Regions from separate parts of the Bacillus sp. JZ39 genome, predicted to be linked through region 2. Evidence: a T-box and tRNA genes for the amino acid it is inferred to sense, from the RefSeq annotation. Region 2 holds a T-box; the other regions hold tRNA genes.
The links. The T-box of region 2 lies ahead of leuS (leucine--tRNA ligase). A T-box ahead of a tRNA ligase gene usually reads a tRNA of that ligase, here a tRNA-Leu.

Region 1 (4,084 bases), 1.2 Mb from region 2:
GCCCGGGAACGTATTCACCGCGGCATGCTGATCCGCGATTACTAGCGATTCCAGCTTCACGCAGTCGAGTTGCAGACTGCGATCCGAACTGAGAACAGATTTGTGGGATTGGCTTAACCTCGCGGTTTCGCTGCCCTTTGTTCTGTCCATTGTAGCACGTGTGTAGCCCAGGTCATAAGGGGCATGATGATTTGACGTCATCCCCACCTTCCTCCGGTTTGTCACCGGCAGTCACCTTAGAGTGCCCAACTGAATGCTGGCAACTAAGATCAAGGGTTGCGCTCGTTGCGGGACTTAACCCAACATCTCACGACACGAGCTGACGACAACCATGCACCACCTGTCACTCTGCCCCCGAAGGGGACGTCCTATCTCTAGGATTGTCAGAGGATGTCAAGACCTGGTAAGGTTCTTCGCGTTGCTTCGAATTAAACCACATGCTCCACCGCTTGTGCGGGCCCCCGTCAATTCCTTTGAGTTTCAGTCTTGCGACCGTACTCCCCAGGCGGAGTGCTTAATGCGTTAGCTGCAGCACTAAGGGGCGGAAACCCCCTAACACTTAGCACTCATCGTTTACGGCGTGGACTACCAGGGTATCTAATCCTGTTCGCTCCCCACGCTTTCGCTCCTCAGCGTCAGTTACAGACCAGAGAGTCGCCTTCGCCACTGGTGTTCCTCCACATCTCTACGCATTTCACCGCTACACGTGGAATTCCACTCTCCTCTTCTGCACTCAAGTTCCCCAGTTTCCAATGACCCTCCCCGGTTGAGCCGGGGGCTTTCACATCAGACTTAAGAAACCGCCTGCGAGCCCTTTACGCCCAATAATTCCGGACAACGCTTGCCACCTACGTATTACCGCGGCTGCTGGCACGTAGTTAGCCGTGGCTTTCTGGTTAGGTACCGTCAAGGTACCGCCCTATTCGAACGGTACTTGTTCTTCCCTAACAACAGAGCTTTACGATCCGAAAACCTTCATCACTCACGCGGCGTTGCTCCGTCAGACTTTCGTCCATTGCGGAAGATTCCCTACTGCTGCCTCCCGTAGGAGTCTGGGCCGTGTCTCAGTCCCAGTGTGGCCGATCACCCTCTCAGGTCGGCTACGCATCGTCGCCTTGGTGAGCCGTTACCTCACCAACTAGCTAATGCGCCGCGGGTCCATCTGTAAGTGGTAGCCGAAGCCACCTTTTATGTTTGAACCATGCGGTTCAAACAACCATCCGGTATTAGCCCCGGTTTCCCGGAGTTATCCCAGTCTTACAGGCAGGTTACCCACGTGTTACTCACCCGTCCGCCGCTAACATCAGGGAGCAAGCTCCCATCTGTCCGCTCGACTTGCATGTATTAGGCACGCCGCCAGCGTTCGTCCTGAGCCAGGATCAAACTCTCCGATAAAGTAGTTTGACTGACTACGCACATCGCTGTGCGATTTTTAAAAACTGAATTAACAGGTACGTTTTGTCTTGTTTAGTTTTCAAAGATCATTTTGTTTGTCCGCTTTGTTAAAGCAACTTTATTAGTATACAACGTCACTTCTTCAAAGTCAACAACTTTTTTTAAAAACTTTTGGTGGAGCCTAGCGGGATCGAACCGCTGACCTCCTGCGTGCAAAGCAGGCGCTCTCCCAGCTGAGCTAAGGCCCCATAAAAAATGGTCGGGAAGACAGGATTCGAACCTGCGACCCCATGGTCCCAAACCATGTGCTCTACCAAGCTGAGCTACTTCCCGATTTCCCATCTATTCTATTAAAAGATATGGCGCGCCCGAGAGGAGTCGAACCCCTAACCTTTTGATCCGTAGTCAAACGCTCTATCCAATTGAGCTACGGGCGCAAAACATAATGCCGAGGGCCGGACTTGAACCGGCACGGTAGTCACCTACCGCAGGATTTTAAGTCCTGTGTGTCTGCCAATTCCACCACCCCGGCGTGGATGGTATAGTTGGAGCGGAAGACGGGATTCGAACCCGCGACCCCCACCTTGGCAAGGTGGTGTTCTACCACTGAACTACTTCCGCAGACAGGATGTCCAGTTTTTCTAACTGTTATCCTATATAATGCGGGTGAAGGGACTTGAACCCCCACGTCATAAAGACACTAGATCCTAAGTCTAGCGCGTCTGCCAATTCCGCCACACCCGCGTAAAATGGTGAGCCATGAAGGACTCGAACCTTCGACCCTCTGATTAAAAGTCAGATGCTCTACCAACTGAGCTAATGGCTCTTCTACAAGAGACTTGAGTATTATATCATATAAAAGTGGTGCCGGCAAGAGGACTTGAACCCCCAACCTACTGATTACAAGTCAGTTGCTCTACCAATTGAGCTACACCGGCATAATGGTGGAGGATGACGGGCTCGAACCGCCGACCCTCTGCTTGTAAGGCAGATGCTCTCCCAGCTGAGCTAATCCTCCATAATTGCACTAACGTGCAATTGCTTGGCGGCGTCCTACTCTCACAGGGGGAAACCCCCGACTACCATCGGCGCTGAAGAGCTTAACTTCCGTGTTCGGTATGGGAACGGGTGTGACCTCTTCGCTATCGCCACCAAACAAATTGAGAGTGTTCTCTCAAAACTAGATAACAGATGTGGCATCATTCAAAAATATGGTTAAGTCCTCGATCGATTAGTATCTGTCAGCTCCATGTGTCGCCACACTTCCACCTCAGACCTATCAACCTGATCATCTTTCAGGGATCTTACTTCCTTGCGGAATGGGAAATCTCATCTTGAGGGGGGCTTCATGCTTAGATGCTTTCAGCACTTATCCCGTCCGCACATAGCTACCCAGCGATGCCCTTGGCAGAACAACTGGTACACCAGCGGTGCGTCCATCCCGGTCCTCTCGTACTAAGGACAGCTCCTCTCAAATTTCCTGCGCCCGCGACGGATAGGGACCGAACTGTCTCACGACGTTCTGAACCCAGCTCGCGTACCGCTTTAATGGGCGAACAGCCCAACCCTTGGGACCGACTACAGCCCCAGGATGCGATGAGCCGACATCGAGGTGCCAAACCTCCCCGTCGATGTGGACTCTTGGGGGAGATAAGCCTGTTATCCCCGGGGTAGCTTTTATCCGTTGAGCGATGGCCCTTCCATGCGGAACCACCGGATCACTAAGCCCGACTTTCGTCCCTGCTCGACTTGTAGGTCTCGCAGTCAAGCTCCCTTGTGCCTTTACACTCTGCGAATGATTTCCAACCATTCTGAGGGAACCTTTGGGCGCCTCCGTTACCTTTTAGGAGGCGACCGCCCCAGTCAAACTGCCCACCTGACACTGTCTCCCCGCCCGATAAGGGCGGCGGGTTAGAAGGTCAATACAGCCAGGGTAGTATCCCACCGATGCCTCCACCGAAGCTGGCGCTCCGGTTTCCAAGGCTCCTACCTATCCTGTACAAGCTGTACCAACATTCAATATCAGGCTGCAGTAAAGCTCCACGGGGTCTTTCCGTCCTGTCGCGGGTAACCTGCATCTTCACAGGTACTATAATTTCACCGAGTCTCTCGTTGAGACAGTGCCCAGATCGTTGCGCCTTTCGTGCGGGTCGGAACTTACCCGACAAGGAATTTCGCTACCTTAGGACCGTTATAGTTACGGCCGCCGTTTACTGGGGCTTCAATTCGCACCTTCGCTTACGCTAAGCGCTCCTCTTAACCTTCCAGCACCGGGCAGGCGTCAGCCCCTATACTTCGCCTTACGGCTTCGCAGAGACCTGTGTTTTTGCTAAACAGTCGCCTGGGCCTATTCACTGCGGCTCTCTCGGGCTTGCACCCTAACAGAGCACCCCTTCTCCCGAAGTTACGGGGTCATTTTGCCGAGTTCCTTAACGAGAGTTCTCTCGATCACCTTAGGATTCTCTCCTCGCCTACCTGTGTCGGTTTGCGGTACGGGCACCTCTCACCTCGCTAGAGGCTTTTCTTGGCAGTGTGGAATCAGGAACTTCGCTACTATATTTCGCTCGCCATCACAGCTCAGCCTTATGGGAAACGGATTTGCCTATTTCCCAGCCTAACTGCTTGGACGCGGATATCCAATACCGCGCTTACCCTATCCTCCTGCGTCCCCCCATTGCTCAAATGGTGA
Region 2 (4,084 bases):
TAAAGACCATCAGCTGGGAAATACCTGTGTTGAAACGAAGGCCTTCATAATGGTCTGTGACTTTCATAACCGTTTCATGATAGACGCGCTCCAATGTTTCACCAGCGCCTTCAACGATTTTGCCATTAAGTTCACCGTTTTCTTCAACAAATAGGCGCCATACACGGTCAAGGAAACGACGCGCACCGTCTAATCCTGATTCAGACCAGGCGATTGAAGCATCAAGAGGCCCCATGAACATTTCGTACAATCTCAGTGTATCAGCACCGTGAGAGGACACGATTTCGTCAGGGTTGACAACGTTCCCTTTAGATTTACTCATTTTTTCGTTATTTTCGCCGAGAATCATTCCTTGGTTGTACAGCTTTTGGAACGGTTCTTTCGTCGGCACTACACCGATATCATAAAGGAACTTATGCCAGAAGCGGGCATACAGAAGGTGAAGCACGGCATGCTCTGCACCGCCGATATACATATCGACCGGAAGCCATTTTTCCAATTTTTCTGGTGATGCCAGCTGATCCGGATTGTGCGGATCAATATAGCGCAAGAAATACCAGCAGCTTCCCGCCCATTGCGGCATTGTATTCGTTTCTCTTCTTCCTTTTTTCCCTGTCTCAGGGTCTGTGACTTCCACCCACTCTTTAATGTTCGCAAGCGGTGATTCGCCCGTTCCGCTCGGTTTGATTTCATCCGTTTTCGGCAAAATCAGCGGCAGCTCCTCTTCAGGGACAGCTGTTGACGTTCCGTCTTCCCAATGAATGACCGGAATCGGCTCGCCCCAATAACGCTGGCGGCTGAAGAGCCAGTCACGAAGACGGTACGTCACTTTCTTCTCACCGTTTTTCGTTTCTTCCAGCCAAGCGATCACTTTCTCAATCGCTTCCTGTTTGTGAAGGCCGTTCAGGAAATCAGAGTTCACGTGCTCGCCGTCGCCAGTATAAGCTGCTTCCTCAACGTTCCCGCCTTTTACGACTTCCTTCACCGGAAGGCCAAATGTTTTGGCGAATTCAAAATCACGCTCGTCGTGGCCTGGAACTGCCATGACAGCACCTGTTCCGTATGATGCAAGAACATAATCCGCAATCCAAATCGGCAGTTTTTCTCCGTTTACAGGATTGATCGCATACGCTCCTGTGAATACGCCTGTCTTTGTTTTCGCAAGATCTGTGCGTTCAAGGTCACTCTTTGATTGAATTTCTTTGATATAAGCTTCAACAGCTTCTTTTTGCTCAGCCGTTGTGATGTTTTCCACCAATGCGTGTTCCGGGGCAAGGACAGTGTATGTAGCGCCAAACAGCGTATCTGGTCTTGTTGTAAACACCGTAAAGGAATCATCATGTCCATCTATTGCAAAATGAACGTGAGCGCCTTCCGAACGGCCGATCCAGTTGCGCTGCATATCTTTAATGCTTTCCGGCCAATCAAGCTCTTCCAAATCCTCAAGGAGCCTGTCCGCATAAGCGGTGATTTTCAGCATCCACTGCTTCATTGGGCGTCTCTCTACCGGATGGCCGCCGCGTTCGCTCTTGCCGTCAATGACTTCTTCGTTGGCAAGAACCGTACCGAGCGCAGGGCACCAGTTTACAGGCACTTCGTCAACGTAAGCAAGGCCTTTTTCGTATAGCTTTAAGAAAATCCATTGCGTCCATTTATAGTATTCAGGGTCAGTCGTATTGATTTCGCGATCCCAGTCATATGAGAAGCCAAGCGCTTGAATTTGGCGGCGGAAGTTATCAATATTCTGCTTCGTAAACACAGCAGGGTCGTTCCCTGTGTCAAGGGCGTATTGTTCAGCTGGCAGGCCGAATGCGTCCCAGCCCATTGGATGAAGGACATCATAGCCCTGCATGCGCTTCATGCGGGACAGAATATCCGTAGCTGTGTATCCTTCAGGATGGCCGACGTGCAACCCAGCTCCAGACGGATAAGGAAACATGTCCAGCGCGTAAAATTTTTGTTTTTCATTATTATCAAGAGTGGCAAATGTTTTGTTTTCAAGCCAATATGTTTGCCATTTCTTTTCTATCTCTTTGTGCTGAAAACTCAAAGTAAAAACCTCCTTCTGATTGAATACGGCGTGTATGGTTCAAGTATTGACGGGAAGGAGAGAATTATATTCAGAATATTCCCAAACTAAAAAAAACTCCCTCATCCCAAAAAGGGACGAGAGACTTTCGTTTTCCCGCGGTACCACCCTCGTTAGCGCGGCATACGCCGCACTCACTTGATACTTTTAACGCAGTTATGCGTCAGCGGCTTTTCACCGCTGCAACTCTGAGGTGAGTTCGGAAACAAACTTGATTGACTTTCACCAGCCGTCAACTCTCTGCAACAATATCTGTTTCTTACTGCTCCTCTTCATTGTTCTTATCGCAACCGTAATCTAACTGTATTTTATAGAATTCTGTTCATAAGTGCAAGCAGGTTTGTATACAATGGGAATGTACCCTGAACGGGCGAAGATTGAGGACAATTATTCGGGTGGAGTTTTGGTTTGACGTTTGGACTCGGCCGGTTCGCCGCCGCTGTTCAGTTCTCTCACAAAGTCAAAACTTCTGAGAACAGCTTCACCGCCGTAGCCTGAGATAATGGATAAGATGACAAGTTGAATTCCTGAATCGGGGTCAGCGGATAATACAAGTAAAATGGAAGCTGTCATTCCGATAAACCAATCTTCCAAAAATCCAAGGTAGATAAACCGCTTCGTCATTCTGGGCTTCTCCAGCCTGCCTCTCTTTTTCACATGACCGAGAATCCCCATGATTCCTCCAATTACACAAGCAATAAGTACCTGATGCAGCATCTTCATCATCACCTTCCTAAAGCCCTTATTTCGTAAAGCGACTTCAGGCCATCCAGCCCCCTTAAACGATTCCGATGATTTTCGATATCTACATACCGGCAAATCTGTAAAAAGCTTGTTTCTTCCATTATATGTGAACACATGATCGGTAAGCTTGATGCATTGGATTCATTTTTCACCCAGTGACATTGACCTAGTCACCTATTTAGCATGTAAAAAACCTTTCCGTTCATATGTTCAAATTCTGTTCTTATTTTTAGTGTATACGAGGACAAGCCCTAATGACAAACAACAAACTGCACTTGCTTGAATCAGAACATGTGTTGTGCTACGGTTACTGTAGAATTCATTTTAAAAAAGGGGAATATCAGGCTTTCGCATAGCAAGCTGACGGCCTAAGGGGGATTTATATGGCTAGTTTTCAATCATTTGGGATACCAGGACAGCTGGAAGTCATCAAAAAAGCGCTTGATCACGTGCGAGTCGGTGTGGTAATTACAGATCCCGCACTTGAAGATAATCCTATTGTCTACGTAAATCAAGGCTTTGTTCAAATGACCGGCTACGAGATCGAGGAAATTTTAGGAAAGAACTGCCGCTTCTTACAGGGGAAACACACAGATCCTGCAGAAGTGGACAACATCAGAACCGCTTTACAAAATAAAGAACCGGTCACCGTTCAGATTCAAAACTACAAAAAAGACGGAACGATGTTCTGGAATGAATTAAATATTGATCCAATGGAAATAGAGGATAAAACGTATTTTGTCGGAATTCAGAAAGACATCACCAAGCAAAAAGAGTATGAAAAGCTTCTCGAGGATTCCCTCACGGAAATTACTGCACTTTCAACTCCTATTGTCCCGATTCGCAATGGCATTTCGGCTCTTCCGCTAGTCGGAAACCTGACAGAGGAGCGATTTAATTCCATCGTTTGCACATTGACGAATATCTTATCAACATCCAAAGATGATTATTTGATCATTGATTTATCCGGATTGGCCCAAGTGAACGAACAAACGGCCGACCAAATTTTCAAGCTGAGCCATTTGCTGAAATTGACCGGAACTGAGTTAATCATTACCGGCATTAAGCCTGAATTGGCTATGAAAATGAATAAACTGGATGCCAATTTTTCGTCGCTGAAAACATATTCAAATGTAAAGGATGCCGTTAAAGTGCTTCCGATTATGTAAAAAGATCCCGCTCATCCGGCGGGATCTTTCAGATTGTTGACAAAATCCTAAAATGGTTTTCATTTTAGGATTTTGTTATCTT
Region 3 (4,084 bases), 1.6 Mb from region 2:
TAAAGAAACAAAAGCGCTTCTGAAAAAACTCGGACTTTCAACAGAACATATCGGCACGGCGGAATTGAAGGACAAAATCAATCAGCTGGCGCTTTCTGAAACGGCAAAAGAGCTGGGAATCGGCGAAATCACTCTGAAAGACATTTGTGAACAGCTGACAAGGCCGGAACGCGATCCGCGCGATGAGGTGCCTAAGCCTTTGCTGAAAACAGACGTCCTTCAGCTGGAAGATTTGAAAGAGGGAATGGAACTGCAGGGCACCGTGCGCAATGTAGTGGACTTTGGAGCGTTTGTTGATATCGGAGTCAAACAAGACGGGCTTGTGCATATCTCAAAATTGAGCAATCAATTCGTCAAGCATCCTCTTGATGTCGTATCTGTCGGCGATATTGTGACAGTTTGGGTTGACGGCGTAGATGTACAAAAAGGCAGAGTATCGCTGTCTATGGTAAAATAAAAGCACTGCTTACGAGCAGTGTTTTTTCCTATAGAAATACCAGCATTGATTCAGCAGTTTAATTTGGTAATTATCTTTTTCAAGGAACGCTTTTTGCATCTGCTTTTTAAGCCAATTTGGCATAGGCTCATTCCTCCTCAGCTTTTATCATAAGAGGGACGGTGATTACCATATTGTATGCGAACGGTGAATTGTCCCGTTCAATGTTTTTTAAGTGAGGTGCACTATGGATAATATAGAGCTTCAAAAGCTGACAGAGGATATTTCTAAAACATATTTTAAAAAGCCGTTCCGCCATCAGGCGCTTTTTAATGACAGGCTTAAAACCACGGGCGGAAGGTACCTGTTAACCTCTCATAACATTGAATTGAACAGAAAATATCTGATTGAACACGGCAGGGAGGAGCTGATCGGCATCATCAAGCACGAGCTCTGCCATTATCATCTCCACCTTGAAGGAAAAGGGTACAAGCACAGAGACAGAGATTTTAGAATGCTATTGCAGCAGGTCAACGCGCCGAGGTTCTGTACACCCCTTAAGAAAAAAGCGGAAAACAAAAAAACTTATATGTATATCTGTACGGCCTGCGGCCAACAGTATATAAAGAAGCGCGCCATGAACCCTGACAGATACAGATGCGGAAAATGCCGCGGAAAAATAAAAAGAATTTTTTCGTGAAAAAGGTTGACGAATATGGCAAGCCTATGTTACATTATAAAAGTCGTCACGAGAGATAAATAAAAACATTTACCTCTTGACACTGCAAATCAAGGCTGATATAATAAGTCTTGTCTCATTATTCCACAGTAGCTCAGTGGTAGAGCTATCGGCTGTTAACCGATCGGTCGCAGGTTCGAATCCTGCCTGTGGAGCCATATTGGAGAAGTACTCAAGTGGCTGAAGAGGCGCCCCTGCTAAGGGTGTAGGTCGCGTAAGCGGCGCGAGGGTTCAAATCCCTCCTTCTCCGCCATAAGATTTCGATATAAGTTCTCAACCATCGGCCCGTTGGTCAAGCGGTTAAGACACCGCCCTTTCACGGCGGTAACACGGGTTCGAATCCCGTACGGGTCATTCCATTTCGTTGGGCTATAGCCAAGCGGTAAGGCAACGGACTTTGACTCCGTCATGCGTTGGTTCGAATCCAGCTAGCCCAGCCATTTTTATTTTTGAAATCTAATAGTAAGAGCCATTAGCTCAGTTGGTAGAGCATCTGACTTTTAATCAGAGGGTCGAAGGTTCGAGTCCTTCATGGCTCACCATTTGTCTTTTTGCGGGTGTGGCGGAATTGGCAGACGCGCTAGACTTAGGATCTAGTGTCTTACGACGTGGGGGTTCGAGTCCCTTCACCCGCACTTTATTTACAAAGTGCACGCAAATCGGTTTTACTAGGTTAAGAGCCTACTAAACCAGCACAAACACAATTTAATGATCACGCGGTCGTGGCGGAATGGCAGACGCGCTAGGTTGAGGGCCTAGTGGGTGAATAACCCGTGGAGGTTCAAGTCCTCTCGGCCGCATCTCAATAATACCAAGGGTTTAACCACCTTTGGTATTATTTTTTTGTGCGGAAATACGGCTATGAGAGAAGAGTTGCTCACCAAAACTCACCAGTTACTTAAAGTAATCATCCAAACGGTCGGCAGTTCCTTCTGTTTATTAGGAAAAAGATATCCGTTCATTGTAAAAGAAACGAACCATGTCCTATTCGTTCAAAAAACTAAAGGGTGATACATATTATACATGATTAATATGTATCACCCTTTTCTTTCTTGTTTAACAATCGCGCTTGAGGAGAACATAAGCTAATACAACTGACTCGATTTCTAAAGTTGCTCCATTCTTTTTTTAAACAACTCATCCACAACCTGTTTTAAAATCTCGTACGACTGAATTTCCTTGCTCAATTCGTAAATATTAGATAACACAATTAATTCATCTGCGTGATACATTTGTTGGAAATCAATTAGTTCGCGACGAATTGTTTCTCGATCACCCATGATTGTATACCCCAGTCGACTGTGGAGAATTTCTAATTCAAACTGTGATAACGATTCTAGGAAGTTTTCAGTGGGTGGAATAAGCTTACTTAAATTATTTGTATAAATATCAATATACACCTGCAAATGACTTGCAGAAATAAAAGATTCCTCGTCTATAGATTCTGCTGCAATCACATTAATGCAAGCGATCACATAAGGTTCTTGTAAATAAGAAGACGGTTGGAAATTTTCTCGATAAATAGAGAGCGCTTCTTCCATCGAATGGGGGAAAATTGAGCGCCAAATGCATAGGGTAAACCAAGCTTTGCAGCAATTTCCGCTGAATCCGTTGAGGATCCTAACACAAAAACAGGCACATGCGTTCCAATACCCGGATAAGCGCGAACCTCACCCTGTACACTCTTATCCCCGACAAAACGCAAAATATCATTTACTTCTCTTTCAAAGAAAAACACTCCATTATGGTTGGAACGACGAATCACATCGGCCGTTTTTTGATCCGTTCCGGGTGCGCGTCCTAATGCCAAATCTACACGATTTGGATATAATGTTTCAAGTGTTCCAAATTGCTCCGCTACGATTAATGGGGAATGATTTGGCAACATAATACCCCCTGAACCTACGCGAATGTCTTTTGTATTTGCTAATATATGTTGTACAATTGATACGGTTGCTGCACTTGCATAAGCGTCGTGATTATGATGCTCTGCAAACCAAATCCGTTTATAGCCCATATTATCTACAGCTTTAGCTAATGACACTGCAGAATCAATCCCTTGTTTCATTGTTTCTCCTTGTCTTAATGGAGCAACTGAAAAAACAGATATATCAAATTTTTTCATAATTTCACCTCTAAAATAATGAACTTATACAAGATCAATGGAAAAAACATTTTGAAAAATTGTTTCATATTAAATGGTGTCCATTCCTCTTTGATTTGCATGCAAATAAATATATACTTTCTCAAACGATCAATACATAGGCAAAATAAAGTTATTTCACAATTTCACTTTATTTTTAAAGTTTTAAGCAAACATAAAAAAATGTTCAGTGAACAAAATATGTAAAATACATCTTATTTTTCAGAAAGGATACAAGAAAATGATTGATGAAATAGATAAAAAAATACTTGATGAGCTGTCTAAAAATAGTCGCCTTACAATGAAAAAATTAGGGGAAAAAGTACATCTCACTGCACCAGCAACCGCATCAAGAGTAGTAAAGTTAATAGACAATGGCATAATAAAAGGATGTAGTATCGAAGTGAATCAAGTGAAATTAGGCTTCTCTATACATGCTTTTCTTAATATTTATATCGAAAAAATCCATCATCAACCCTATTTAGCTTTTATAGAAACACAAGATAACTATGTAATAAACAATTATAAAGTTAGTGGAGACGGTTGCTATTTGCTTGAATGTAAATTTCCTTCAAACGAGGTATTAGATCAATTTTTAAATGACTTAAATAAACATGCAAACTATAAAGTGTCGATTGTTATTGGTAAATAGTTAACTTTATAAAACGGAGATGTGCGGTCATATAACATGATATATATGCTCTAAAAAAGCCCTAGGTTGGATATGGAATTTACCAAGCTGGGGCCTTTTTATACATTATAATAA

Region 1: it encodes a tRNA-Leu, which carries the amino acid that the T-box ahead of leuS (leucine--tRNA ligase) is inferred to sense. The anticodon was not compared.
Region 3: it encodes a tRNA-Leu, which carries the amino acid that the T-box ahead of leuS (leucine--tRNA ligase) is inferred to sense. The anticodon was not compared.

What each region holds. Positions count from the first base shown of each region.
Region 1 is NZ_CP096389.1:92,781-96,864, reverse strand. It holds rRNA gene M1D65_RS00545 (16S ribosomal RNA) at 1-1,395, opposite strand, end outside; tRNA gene M1D65_RS00540 (tRNA-Ala) at 1,568-1,643, opposite strand; tRNA gene M1D65_RS00535 (tRNA-Pro) at 1,652-1,728, opposite strand; tRNA gene M1D65_RS00530 (tRNA-Arg) at 1,756-1,832, opposite strand; tRNA gene M1D65_RS00525 (tRNA-Leu) at 1,842-1,927, opposite strand; tRNA gene M1D65_RS00520 (tRNA-Gly) at 1,942-2,016, opposite strand; tRNA gene M1D65_RS00515 (tRNA-Leu) at 2,057-2,139, opposite strand; tRNA gene M1D65_RS00510 (tRNA-Lys) at 2,146-2,221, opposite strand; tRNA gene M1D65_RS00505 (tRNA-Thr) at 2,258-2,333, opposite strand; tRNA gene M1D65_RS00500 (tRNA-Val) at 2,338-2,413, opposite strand; rRNA gene rrf (5S ribosomal RNA) at 2,436-2,551, opposite strand; rRNA gene M1D65_RS00490 (23S ribosomal RNA) at 2,607-4,084, opposite strand, start outside.
Region 2 is NZ_CP096389.1:2,880,997-2,885,080, forward strand. It holds gene leuS (leucine--tRNA ligase) at 1-2,050, opposite strand, end outside; T-box leader at 2,160-2,374, opposite strand; gene M1D65_RS14795 (DUF4257 domain-containing protein) at 2,477-2,812, opposite strand; gene M1D65_RS14800 (blue-light photoreceptor) at 3,217-4,002, shown strand.
Region 3 is NZ_CP096389.1:516,805-520,888, forward strand. It holds gene M1D65_RS02645 (Tex family protein) at 1-457, shown strand, start outside; gene cmpA (cortex morphogenetic protein CmpA) at 467-580, opposite strand; gene M1D65_RS02655 (SprT family protein) at 684-1,136, shown strand; tRNA gene M1D65_RS02660 (tRNA-Asn) at 1,259-1,333, shown strand; tRNA gene M1D65_RS02665 (tRNA-Ser) at 1,338-1,428, shown strand; tRNA gene M1D65_RS02670 (tRNA-Glu) at 1,458-1,529, shown strand; tRNA gene M1D65_RS02675 (tRNA-Gln) at 1,541-1,615, shown strand; tRNA gene M1D65_RS02680 (tRNA-Lys) at 1,642-1,717, shown strand; tRNA gene M1D65_RS02685 (tRNA-Leu) at 1,729-1,810, shown strand; tRNA gene M1D65_RS02690 (tRNA-Leu) at 1,892-1,975, shown strand; partial or broken gene M1D65_RS02695 (LLM class flavin-dependent oxidoreductase) at 2,282-3,300, opposite strand; gene lrpA (transcriptional regulator LrpA) at 3,560-3,970, shown strand.